One region of the Planococcus sp. TJ-302 genome, then DNA from elsewhere that is predicted to be linked to it. Evidence: riboswitches for the same ligand, from Rfam matches in the RefSeq annotation. Region 1 holds a riboswitch; each other region holds the start of a gene.
The links. Region 1 has a riboswitch for S-adenosylmethionine ahead of AC4EHB_RS12645 (bifunctional homocysteine S-methyltransferase/methylenetetrahydrofolate reductase). Riboswitches for the same ligand answer to the same signal wherever they lie in the genome.

Region 1 (4,187 bases):
CCGTCTATCGGTGAAGCTTTTTTTTTGCAGCAAATGGTTCAAATGTAGGATAAGCTGTTGTAACTTTTGTATGGGCGCGTTAAACTTAAATGGGAATTAGTGGTTTATTTATTAAAAATATAACAACTTAAAACTATTTGTAAAAATTATTGAAATATTACGCTATTAGTTTTTTGAACTAGCAAAGAATAGGGAGGTAAAAAAATGGCAGATTTACGAGTGCCCGAAAAGCGCTTTCGGCCAGAATTGGAAGGAATACGCGCGGTGGCAGCTCTTTTGGTGGCCATCTATCACATTTGGATCGGGTCGGTGTCCGGTGGGGTCGATGTCTTTTTTATCGTCTCAGGGTATTTGATCACAACATCTCTTTTGTCGCGGATGGTGCGGGAGGGCCGTATCAATTACGCGGAAAACTTGCTCGGGCTGGCAAAGCGGTTGTTTCCGCTGGCGTTTACAGTAATAGCAGTGAGCGCAGCGGCGTCGATTTTTCTCTTGCCGATGAGCACGTGGAAGCAGACAATCGCGGAATTGTTTGCCTCAATTTTTTATTTCCAGAATTGGCAGCTCGCGAATAGCGCGGTTGATTATTTGGGGCAGAACAACCAAGCGAGCCCGTACCAGCATTTCTGGGCGTTGTCGATTCAAGGCCAGTTTTACGTGACGTGGCCAATCGTCATCACGCTCGTGTACCTTCTCGCGACGAAAATTTTGAAGACACCGGTGCGCAAAACGTTGCTTGGGGTGCTGGCGGCTATTTTCTTCGCTTCGCTCAGCTACTCGGTTTACATCACCGCTGTCAATCAGCCGTGGGCGTATTTCGATACATTTGCACGCGCCTGGGAATTCAGCCTCGGCGGGATGCTTGCGCTGCTGCTGCCGTATTTGAAGTTTCCGGATCGTGCGCACCTCATCATGGGATGGTTGGGCCTTACGATTATCGCGTTTACGGGGATGCTGCTTCCGGTGTCGACTGTGTTCCCGGGCTTTGCAGCGCTGCTGCCGACAGGTGGGGTGATCTTGGTCATCATAGCGAGTGAAAACGGCAATCTCTTCGGTGTGCAGAAATTGCTCGGTTCGAAGCCGTTTCAATACTTCGGCAGCATTTCCTACGGCTTTTACCTCTGGCATTGGCCATTGCTTGTTTTCTATTATGCCTTTTTCAACACCGAGACGGTTTCGCTGTTTGGCGGGCTCAGCATTTTGGCAGTGACGTTCGTGCTGTCGATCGTTACGATTTGGCTCGTCGAAGCACCTGTGCGGCAGATGCCGGTCAAGCAATCGAAAAAACGTTTGACGAAAGTACTCGTCACACTGATGATGCCGGCCATTCTGGTTGGCGTGTCGTGGAGCGTCTTTGTCCAGGCAAGCAGCAGCGTCGCCGTTCCTGTCGTAACCGAAGACAATCCAGGCGCCCGTGCTGTTTCGGAAAACATCCAGCCGGCGATTGAAGCCGAGCTCAAGCCGGATTTTCTGACTGCGAAAGAAGTGCTGCCGGCCTTTTATAATGACCAGGACTGTACTTCCTCCGGCAGCAAGAACGCTAAATTGAAGGAATGCTCGTACGGTGTGACGGAAAATCCGGAGCATGTGCTTGCATTGGTCGGCGGTTCACATTCAGGGCACTGGTTCCCGGCGCTTGAAGAAATCGCGGAAGAACTGAATATGCGTATCGATGTCTACAACAAGGATGCATGCCGCTTCACGAACGGCGATTTCGATGGGTTATTAACGGAAGCATGCATGACATGGAATGATCAACTCCATCAGCGGCTCATGGAAGATCCGCCTGATTTGATTTTCACAACGGCGAACGTAAGTTCCAAAGCAACCGTGCCGCAGGTTTATATCGACAAATGGAAGCAATTTGAAGGTGTAACTGATATTTTTGCGGTGCGCGACAATCCACGGATGAAAGTCGACCCGACGCTTTGCCTTGATGCCTCGACTGTAGAAGACTGCTCCGTGCCGCGCAGCGAAGCGCTGGCCGCTGTAGCACCGTGGGAAAACACGGAAGGCATTCCGGGCAACGTGACATTTGTGGACATGTCGGAATATTTCTGTATTGATGATCTGTGTTCGCCGGTAGTTGGCAACGTGCTCGTCTACCGAGATAAGCATCATTTGACGACACTCTACTCCAAAACTATGGGTCCGGCACTAAAAGAGCATCTTGAGCCGGTGCTCAAGAAGTAACTGAAACGATAAACGCACCGCCAGCAAGCTAATTGCCGGCGGTGCGTTTTTTATTCTTCCATTTGTGTGGAGGGTCCTTGTTTAACGCTAATAAACAGAAAGTTCTCTGTTTTTAGACGAATTTTCTTGACCAGCGTCCCGTATGCAGGTAAGATTTTAAGAATACAAAAACTGCATAGTGAATTCTTATCGAGAGAAGTTGAGGGACTGGCCCTGTGACGCTTCAGCAACCAGCCATTCGTGGTCAGGTGCTAAATCCAGCAGGCATGCAATGGCCTGGGAGATGAAAAGGAACGAGTTTAACGACCGTAAAGCCTTCTTTTTCATGGAGGGCTTTTTTCTATATACAGGAGGGTGAGCGGCATGAAGTTATTGGATGCATTGAAAACGCGCGTGTTGACAGGGGACGGTGCGATGGGGACGCTGCTGTATTCGTACGGCATCGAGTATTGCAACGAGGAGCTGAACCTGCAGCGGCCGGAAATCGTCAGCAAGATCCACCAGGATTACATCAAAGCGGGAGCCGATATCATCCAGACAAATACGTACGGTGCGAATGCCCATAAGCTCGCGCGCTACGGCCTTGAAGAGCAAGTGAAAGACATCAACCTCGCTGCGATCGATATTGCGAAGCGCGCCGCGTCGCCTGGCGGGCAATACGTCTTCGGTACAATTGGCGGCATTCGAGGCATGCGGAAAAGTGATGCCACGATGCAGGAAATCATTGCGATGGTCGACCAGCAGGCGCAGCATTTATTGTCAGGCGATCCGGACGGCTTGCTGCTCGAGACGTATTACGATTTTGAAGAGCTTGCTGCGACGGTCACGCATTTGAAAAAGATGACGGATACCCCGCTGATTGCGCAAGTGTCGATGCACGAGCCGGGCATCCTGCAAAACGGCATGTCGCTGAACGAAGCACTGCACCAGCTTGAAGCGCTCGGAGCGGAAATCGTCGGCGTCAATTGCCGCCTCGGCCCGCACCATACGATCCAAGCATTCGAAGAAGTGTCGCTGCCGGAAAAAGCCTTCCTGTCGGCCTATCCGAACGCCAGCTTGCTCGACGTGGAAGACGGCCGCATTGTCTATGAATCGGAAGCCGATTATTTTGGCCGGGCTGCATTGTTGTTGAGAGAAGAAGGGGTGCGCCTCATCGGAGGCTGTTGCGGCACGACGCCGAAGCATATCGAAGAAGTGAAAAAGCGCATGCGCAATTTAGTGCCGGTGACAGAAAAGCAAGTGGTGGCGAGAAAGCCGATCGTCATCCGCGAAGCGGAAGCGCTCGACGCCAAGCCGCTGCACGAAAAAGCGAAGACGGAGCGCACGATCATTGTCGAACTCGATACGCCGCGCCATTTGGACGTCTCGAAATTTATCGAAGGCTCGAAGGCGCTGAATGCGGCGGGAGTCGATGCAGTGACGATGGCCGATAATTCGCTTGCTTCGCCGCGCATTTCCAATATGGCAATGGGCTCGATTTTGAAGCAGCAGGAAAACATCCGGCCGCTTGCGCACATCACGTGCCGCGACCGCAATTTGATCGGCCTGCAATCGCATTTGATGGGGCTTGACGCACTTGGCATGCATGATATCCTGGCAGTCACGGGAGATCCGACGAAAGTCGGTGATTTCCCGGGAGCGACAAGTGTCTATGACGTTTCCAGCCTGGAATTGATTCAGCTGATCAAAAAGCTCAACGAAGGCATTTCGTTTTCCGGCAAGCCGCTGCGCAAAAAAGCGAACTTCTCAGTGGCGGCGGCATTCAATCCCAATGTCCGCGTCGTCAGCCGGGCGGTCAAGCGGCTGGAACAGAAAATCGACAGCGGCGCAGATTATTTCATTTCCCAACCGGTGTTCACAAAAGAGAAAATCATTGAAATATACGAAGAAACAAAGCATTTGAGCACGCCGATTTTCCTTGGCATCATGCCGCTGACAAGCATCCGCAGTTCGGAATTCCTGCACAACGAAGTGCCAGGCATCAAGTTATCGGA
Region 2 (4,187 bases), on a different contig from region 1:
TGCCGTAAGCCCTCTTTGAGACGAGGTGCTTACGGTTTTTTTATTTCTGATAGTTAAAGGAACGAGATATTTGTAAGCATGAGAATAGGATTTTCCTGTCAGCTGCTTTAAAATACACTCTCATTTAGCTTCACAAACCAAATCTCTTAAGCGAGAAGATGGAAATATCAAATTCGCTCCGGCCTGCTAAAGCCATTTGGCTTAACACTTCCCCCATCACACTGCCAAACTTGAAACCATGCCCAGAAAAGCCGCAGGCAAAAATTACGCGGTTATTTTCCGGATGAAAGTCGACGATAAAATCATTGTCGCTTGATAGTGTATACAAACAGGTTTTCCCTTGTTCAAGTTTCCCGTTTGCTTCAGGCAGGTAGCTTTCAAGAAAATGCCTCAAATCGCCTTCATCTGCATCGTATAATCCGAAATTCTGTTTTTGCAGATGCGGATCAATTGCTTGTCCTCCATCCGATCTACCGATTTTAAGCCCAGTGCCATTCAGGCTAGGAAAACCGTAAAACTTTTTATCATGGTCTTCTACGTAAAAGGAAGGGAAATGGGCCGCATCGTATAGGGAATGAGGGGCTTCGAACCAACCGACGGCTTTGCGTGTCGGCTGAATGGGCAGCTTTAAATCGGGCAGTAGTTTCGCAGCCCATGCCCCGGCAGTGACAATCACTTTCTTGGCAAGGAATTCCGCATTTCCGGTTGAAATTTTAACGCCTTTCGCATCATGTAAATCGATGTGCTGAACGGGTGTATTGGGCATAAAATGTGCTTCGTTCGCAAGCGCAATTTCTTTATACGCCCGAATCGCATTCTCGCTGTAAATGACACCGGATTCCGTTTCAAAGCAGCCGATAAAATGGTCCGGCACTGAAAAGCCGGGCCATCGCTCTATAATTTCAGTGCTGTTGAGAATCTCTAACGATAGGTCATACTTTCTGGCAGCTGCAATAGTTTCCTGTAGAAAAGGGGATTCCTTCGGGCCAAGGCCAATCACTCCGGTTTTTTCAAAAATCTTGGTGCCGGTCTGCCGCTCTAATTCCTCCCATAGCTGCTGGGCACGCAGCACTAACGCAACGTATTGTCGGCCTTCGCCATAAGCATGCCGGATCAAGCGGGTATCCCCGTGGTGGCTGCCATTAAGGTGAGGCGGGTCGAAGGCATCGATCAATAGCGTTTTTGCGCCTTGCTGTGCTAAAAAGGCGCCGGCCGCCATGCCCATGGTTCCGGCGCCGATGATGGCGACATCGTAAAGAGATTCGTTTGTCATTTTTATATCACTCCCATACTTGCTGAATTTGAAACGTTTTAAAGAAGGCAGGCTGGCCTGTAAAATAAATGGATATGAATTATTATTAGAATAGTAGTGAAGATTTGAATCATTGTCAATCAGCCATTGTACGCCCAGCAATCATAAATTTCGGATTTCCACAAAAATGATTTGTGTAAATTCAAAATAAAAGAAAAATAGGTTTGACAGGAGAGTCAATGTCAAATACTATCGTTAATATGTAAAAAAATTAAATAACTTATCAAGAGAGACTGAGGGACAGGCCCTGTGAAGTCCAGCAACCATCATTTTTATGAGAGGTGCTAATTCCTGCAGAATGGTTTTCATTCTGAGAGATAAGAAATTGGTCGAGCCTCTTTCCTATTGAAAGAGGCTTTTTTGCATCAAAAAACAGGGAGATTTCCCGCGTGCTTCGCAAAGATAACACCACTTAGACAAAGAAAAGGGGCTTGAACATGAAAAGAAAACATTATTTATTCGTATCGCTTTTTTTATTAGTAGGCAGCGCACTCGGCGGCTGTTCGTCAAAGGAAGCGACAAGCGCAACGGGCGACCAAGTGATTTTGGTAGGGACGCAGAATGATTATCCACCGTTCGCTTTTGCGGATGATAACAACGAATTGACCGGGTACGACATCGAAGTTGTAAAAGCGATTGATGAACAATTGGATGGCTACGCATTCGAGTTTGTCGCCGTTCCGTGGGACAGCATGTTTCTTGCTTTGGAATCCAATAAAATCCAGGCAATAGCGGACCAAGTAGCGAAGACGCCTGAACGCCAGGCAAAATACTTATTCACCGACGAGTCTTATTTTGCCGCTGAAACGGTCATTGCCGTGAAATCAGGAAGAGAAGATATCCAAACAGTCGAAGATCTGGAAGGCAAGGCGGTCGGCGCATTAGCGGGCGATTCATATACGCTTTTGCTGGAGGAATACAACGAAACGGCGAAAACCCCTATCGACTTGAAATACAGCGAAAGCGGCAACCCTTCAGAAATTTTGCAGGATGTCCAAAATGGGCGTGTGGATGCCTATGTTAATGATCCGATTATGATCAATGCGGTGTTGGAAAAGAACGATTTAGGCGTCGAAATTGTGGGCCAGCCCTTGGTCAATGATGATATGGGAATTGTCTTGAAAAATGGCGAGCAAGGCGAAGAGTTGAAAGCATTGGTTGATCCGATTCTGGAACAGCTTAAACAGGACGGCACCTTAGCAGAACTATCGAAAAAGTGGACTGGCGGAGAATATATTCCTGAATAAAAGTTCCTGGAAGGAAAGAGAAAATGGAGAATTTACTGGATCTGAATTTTTTAATCGATAGTTTTCCTGCGATTGTTTCACGGCTGCCCATTACGATCGGAATAGCGGTCGGCTCATTGGTATTAAGTTTGTTTATCGGCGTTTTTACGGCATTGATTAAAATATATAAGGTTCCGGTATTAAGTGTAATTTCATCGATATACGTATCTTTTATAAGGGGAACGCCTTTGCTGGTTCAAATCTATCTCGTGTTTTATGGAATACCGAAGATCATTTACTTTCTGCAGATCGAATACGGTTGGCTGCAATCCGCAGACGTCAATAGCATTGCGCCTGAAGTATATGCGTTAATGGCATTTTCCATCAACCTCGGCGCGTATTTATCCGAAACGATCCGTTCCGCAATTGAATCGGTGGACCGCGGCCAATTTGAAGCCGCGAAAGCGATCGGCATGAGCCCGACGGCTATGATGCTGAAAATCATCTTTCCGCAGGCTTTGGCCGTAGCCATACCGAACCTCGGCAATATGTTCATCAGTACGATCAAAGACACATCTCTTGTGTTCATCATCGGCGTCGTGGACATTATGGGGCAAGCCAAAATTCTTGGTTCGCGCGGCTTGGCATTTTTTGAAGTATATATTGCGGTATCCATTGTCTATTGGATTCTTTGCATTATCGTGGAGCGGGTGCTAGTGAAAATAGAGAAGCGGGCGCGCAGATATGAAAGAGGGATTGCGGCATGATCAAGTTAGAAAACATCCACAAATACTATGACAGCCAACACGTCCTGAAAGGAATCAACCTAAAGGTCTCTAAAGGTGAGATTGTATCGATTTTGGGTCCAAGCGGATCAGGAAAATCGACGCTGCTGCGCTGCATCAATTTCCTGGAACAGCCGACGAGCGGAATCGTGGAAATCGGCGGCAAAAGAGTGGACGTTGAATCTGCAAGCAAGGCAGATATTTTCGCGTTAAGGACGTCGACCGGTATGGTCTTTCAACAATATAATTTATTTAAAAATTTGACCGTGCTGGATAATGTGATGATCGGCTTGACGAGCGTCAAGCAATTGAAGAAAGACGAAGCAAAAAAGAAGAGTCTGGACATCTTGGAACGTGTGGGATTGACGAATCGGCTCAGCTATTACCCGGCACAATTATCCGGCGGCCAGCAGCAGCGGGTCGGCATTGCCCGTGCGCTTGCGCTGAATCCGGAAGTTTTATTGTTCGATGAACCGACGTCTTCACTTGACCCAGAGCTGGTTGATGAAGTTTTGGCCACGATTAGAAGCGTAGCAGCTACTGGGAAGACGATGTTTATCGTGACCCATGAGCTCCAGTTCGCCCGTGAAATCTCGGACCGCGTCATTTTCATGGAAGACGGCGTGATTGTCGAAGAAGGAACAGCAGAACAGCTTTTCACTCAGCCGAAAGCGGAAAGAACAAAGCAGTTTTTAAGTAAAGCAAGCCGAAATAAGTAGAGATGATAAACGAACCTGGACATAGGAAGGATGTTTTGAAATGAACCCGATCGAACAAATTTTGAAAAGCTTTCCAATTGTCATTCTTGACGGCGCAATGGCGACAGAGCTTGAGAATTACGGCTGTAACTTAAATGATCGTTTA
Region 3 (4,187 bases), on a different contig from region 1:
GCGATGAAAATTGCGGCAGTAGAAGCGATTGCCGGGCTGCTGGAATTGCACGAACTCCACGATGAATACGTCATTCCAGCGCCATTCGACTTGCGCGTTGCACCGGCAGTAGCAGCCGCAGTGGCGCAAGCTGCGATTGATACGGGTGTGGCTAAGCGGCCGATTGGTACAAATGCCTCTGCTGCACAGGAAGCTCTTTCAGGAAAAACGATATATTAAAAGAAAGCCGCCCATTCAGCAAGTTGAATGGGCGGTTTTGTTCTGGAATTTATTTCACCAGTTCGGGAGTTTGTATTGCGCGGCGGACTTTTTGCAGCGCTTGTTCAAGGTCTTCCAGCAAATCGTCGCGGTTTTCGAGGCCGACAGATAAACGCAGAACACCGTCTGTGATGCCGCGCTTCTCGCGGTATTCTTTCGGCATAGATGCATGGGACATTGTCGCCGGGTAAGAAAGAATCGTTTCGACTGCTCCCAAACTTACCGCAAATACCGGAATTTTGAGGCTCTCCACAAAAATCCGGGCAGCATCTTTGTCTCTCAGGCGCAGCGATACAACAGCTCCCGCGTCGCGTGCTTGGCGCTCATGGATCGGATTGCCCGGATGGAATGTGAAGCCCGGATAATAGACTTCTTCCACGGCGGGATGGCTATGCAAATATTGCGCAATGACACGGGCAGAAGCGGATGATTGCTTCAACCGTGCGCCCAGAGTTTTGATGCCTTGGATCAAGGTATAGGAATCATGCGCCCCCAAGACCGAACCGAACGTATTTTGAATAAAGCCGAGACGATCCGCCAATTCCGGATCTTTGACGACTGCGAGCCCCGCGATGATATCGCTGTGGCCGGATAGGAATTTCGTCGCGCTGTGCAAGACGACATCTGCGCCCAAAGCAAGCGGGTTCTGGTACAAAGGCGTCATGAATGTATTGTCGACAAATGTTAAACAGCCATTGGCTTTTGCGAGCTTGGCGGCTATTTCGATGTCGGTGATATTCATGACCGGATTGGATGGTGTTTCTATATAAACGACTTTCGTATTGGACTGGATAGCTGCGGCCATTTCGCTGAGGTCGGTCATGTCGACAAAACTAAAGGAAATTCCGAATTTGGTAAGCACTTCCGTGACAAAGCGGTAAGTGCCCCCGTAGACATCTTCCGATACAAGGACGTGGTCGCCAGCCGACAGCAGCATGAACGCGGAAGAAATGGCAGCCATGCCGGAAGCGAAAGCGAATCCGCGTGTGCCGCCTTCGAGTTTGGCAATGGTTTCTTCCAGCTTTAAACGTGTGGGATTGCCGGAGCGGCTGTAATCGAACGGTCCGAATTCGTCAAAGCTGGCCTGATGGTATGTGGAAGACAAGTGAATCGGGACATTGACCGCCCCGGTTTCTTTGTCGACTCCGGCTGCGTGGATGAATTGGGTTTCCAAATGTGTCATAGGCGAAGGACCTCCTTGTCCAGTTTTGCGAATGCTTGGGTAAGATCGGCTGTCAGGTCTTCAATGTCTTCGATGCCGACGGAAAAGCGGAGCAGGCAATCGCAAATTCCGCGGCGCGTCCGCTCTTCATAAGGGATATCGGCGTGCGTCTGGGTGGCGGGATAGGTGATGAAACTTTCCACGCCGCCGAGGCTTTCAGCGAACGTGATCAGTTCCAAATTTTCCAGAAACGGACCGACCAATGATGCGTCTTGCAAGCGGAATGACAACATGCCTCCTTTTCCGGGATAAAGGACATCTGTGACCGCAGGGTGATGTGTCAGAAACTCAGCAGCTTCGCACGCATTTTTTTCGTGCTGTTTCATGCGAAGCGGCAGCGTCTTCAAGCCGCGGATCAACAACCAGGAATCGAACGGCGATAACACTGCGCCAGCTGAATTGTGAAGCACGCCCAGTTTCTCGCAAAGCGCCTGGCCTTTGGCAGCAACCAAGCCGCCGAGCACGTCATTATGGCCGCCGATATACTTTGTCGCGCTGTGCACGACGATGTCTGCGCCTAATGTTATAGGCTGTTGAAGATAAGGCGTTAAAAAGGTGTTGTCGGCAATGAGCAGCAAACCATGTTTTTTCGCCAGTTTTCCGTAGGCGCCCAGGTCGATTTCCTGCATCAATGGATTGGTTGGCGTCTCGATGAATAACGCTTTCGTTTTATCTGTGATCAAGCTTTCAGTGTGGCTGACATCATTGAAATCTGCGTAAACGGTGCGGATATTGTAAATCTCCGAATAATGCTGGAGCAGCCGGTAAGTGCCTCCGTAAATATCTTCCGGTACCAATACCTCGTCATCAGGCCTGAACAGCGACAGCACCAGTTGAATTGCCGCCATTCCGGAACTACAGGCAAATCCAGCATCCGCGCCTTCAAGAGCGGCGATGCCTTCTTCCAGTACGGAGCGAGTCGGGTTTTTGGTGCGCGTGTAATCATAGCCTGTCGACCTGCCAAGCCCCTCATGTTCATAAGCGGTCGACAAATAGATTGGGGTGCTGACCGCCCCTGTCGTTTTATCGGTTTTATTGCCTAATTGCACTAGTTGCGTTTCAATGCCGAATTTTGCCATGGGAATCATCCTTTCAAAATAAAAACAGGGGCTCGCTTCTTGAAAAAGAAGAAAGCCCCTGTTTTGGGAACCTAATCTTCTCATCTTCTAAGCCGAGGCTTATTGGAATTAGCACCGTAGCCATAAGGGCTGGTTGCTGAGACTTCACAGGGCCAAATCCCTCCGTCTCTCTAGATAAGAAATAAAATATGAAGTTTTAATGTGCGTGCAGGGTAAAGGTCCACCGATCAAACAGCGCCTTTAGATAAAGTTTACTTTAATACAGCAGGGCGAATTTTACAAGGGAAAGTTTAAATTTTTAAAAAATTATTTGTAGATCAGAAAGTTGAGATGGCTCTGTTTCTTTCCGGTTAATTTGAATTACGAAAAAGTTGAACGAACTGTCGTTTCATCTTGAATGGACATCGGAAAAGTCTATCTTGACTAGGTAAGAAGGGATGCGTTCAAGAAAACCAAGCGCCTTGAAAACATTATCGGGAACAGCAATTGACTGGTTTTTCTGGGTGCTGAGCAGGAACCGTGTAGAAAAAAGAAAATACCGCTACACTTGTAAAAGTGAGGAGTGATGAATGATGACTAGTAAAAAATTCGAAAACATACCATTGGCTGTACTGGACTTGGCGCCGGTCAACGCAGACAGCGATGCGGCTCAATCATTCAAGAACAGCGTCGAATTGGCGCAGCATGTAGAGAAATTAGGTTTTAACCGGCTTTGGCTTGCTGAGCACCATAATATGCCGGGCATCGGCAGTTCTGCGACATCAGTTTTAATCGGCCACATTGCCGGGCAAACAAAGCGGATCCGTGTAGGTTCAGGAGGCGTCATGCTGCCGAACCATGCGCCGCTCGTTATCGCAGAGCAATTCGGTACGCTTGAATCGCTGTACCCCGGCCGCATTGACCTTGGTTTAGGGCGCGCGCCCGGGAGCGACCAGGCGACAGCTTATGCGCTGCGCCGAACGTTGCACAGCAGCGGGGATGAGTTTCCACAGCAAGTAGAAGAACTGCAAAACTATTTTTCCGAAAATCCAAAAGGCAGCGTCCGCGCTTTTCCTGGAACCGGTCTGGATGTGCCGCTTTGGCTGCTTGGTTCAAGCGGCTTCAGTGCTAGGCTTGCGGCGATTAAAGGCTTGCCATTTTCATTTGCCAGCCATTTTGCGCCGGACTACACGATGCAGGCTTTGCAGCTCTACCACCAGAACTTTAAACCTTCCGCCGCATTGAAAGAGCCGTATGCCATGGTCGGCGTCAATGTCATTGCAGCGGATACACAGGAGAGGGCGGAATGGCTTGCAACATCCGGCCAGCAGCAGATGTTTGCGCTGATGCGAGGTATGCCGACCCATTTCCAGCCGCCGATCGATGATCTCGAAAAGGTTTGGTCGGACCGTGAAATTGCCATTTTCAAAGAAAAACTGGCTTCAGAATCGATGATTGTCGGCACACCGGATGTGGTCCGCGAAAAGCTGCGGAACTTTATCAATAAAACCCGGGCGAACGAAGTCATTGTCAATTCCCAGATTTTTCATCTTGAAGACCGCCTGCGTTCTTACAGCCTTCTTGGCGATATGATGGAATAAATACCATGTCTCTGCTAAAGCAATTGCTTTGGCGGGGATTTTTTTGTG

Region 2: it holds a riboswitch for S-adenosylmethionine, as region 1 does, so the genes downstream of both, AC4EHB_RS10695 (transporter substrate-binding domain-containing protein) here and AC4EHB_RS12645 (bifunctional homocysteine S-methyltransferase/methylenetetrahydrofolate reductase) in region 1, are expected to answer to the same signal.
Region 3: it holds a riboswitch for S-adenosylmethionine, as region 1 does, so the genes downstream of both, AC4EHB_RS06335 (methionine biosynthesis PLP-dependent protein) here and AC4EHB_RS12645 (bifunctional homocysteine S-methyltransferase/methylenetetrahydrofolate reductase) in region 1, are expected to answer to the same signal.

What each region holds. Positions count from the first base shown of each region.
Region 1 is NZ_JBZDOI010000002.1:365,670-369,856, reverse strand. Features, by position in the region: gene AC4EHB_RS12650 (acyltransferase family protein) at 205-2,193, shown strand; SAM riboswitch class I at 2,377-2,483, shown strand; gene AC4EHB_RS12645 (bifunctional homocysteine S-methyltransferase/methylenetetrahydrofolate reductase) at 2,557-4,187, shown strand, end outside.
Region 2 is NZ_JBZDOI010000001.1:2,206,723-2,210,909, reverse strand. Features, by position in the region: gene solA (N-methyl-L-tryptophan oxidase) at 131-1,273, opposite strand; SAM riboswitch class I at 1,530-1,636, shown strand; gene AC4EHB_RS10695 (transporter substrate-binding domain-containing protein) at 1,750-2,559, shown strand; gene AC4EHB_RS10690 (amino acid ABC transporter permease) at 2,583-3,305, shown strand; gene AC4EHB_RS10685 (amino acid ABC transporter ATP-binding protein) at 3,302-4,042, shown strand; gene mmuM (homocysteine S-methyltransferase) at 4,083-4,187, shown strand, end outside.
Region 3 is NZ_JBZDOI010000001.1:1,244,764-1,248,950, reverse strand. Features, by position in the region: gene ystJ (NADP-dependent malic enzyme) at 1-219, shown strand, start outside; gene metC (cystathionine beta-lyase) at 269-1,441, opposite strand; gene AC4EHB_RS06335 (methionine biosynthesis PLP-dependent protein) at 1,438-2,559, opposite strand; SAM riboswitch class I at 2,637-2,740, opposite strand; gene AC4EHB_RS06330 (LLM class flavin-dependent oxidoreductase) at 3,132-4,139, shown strand.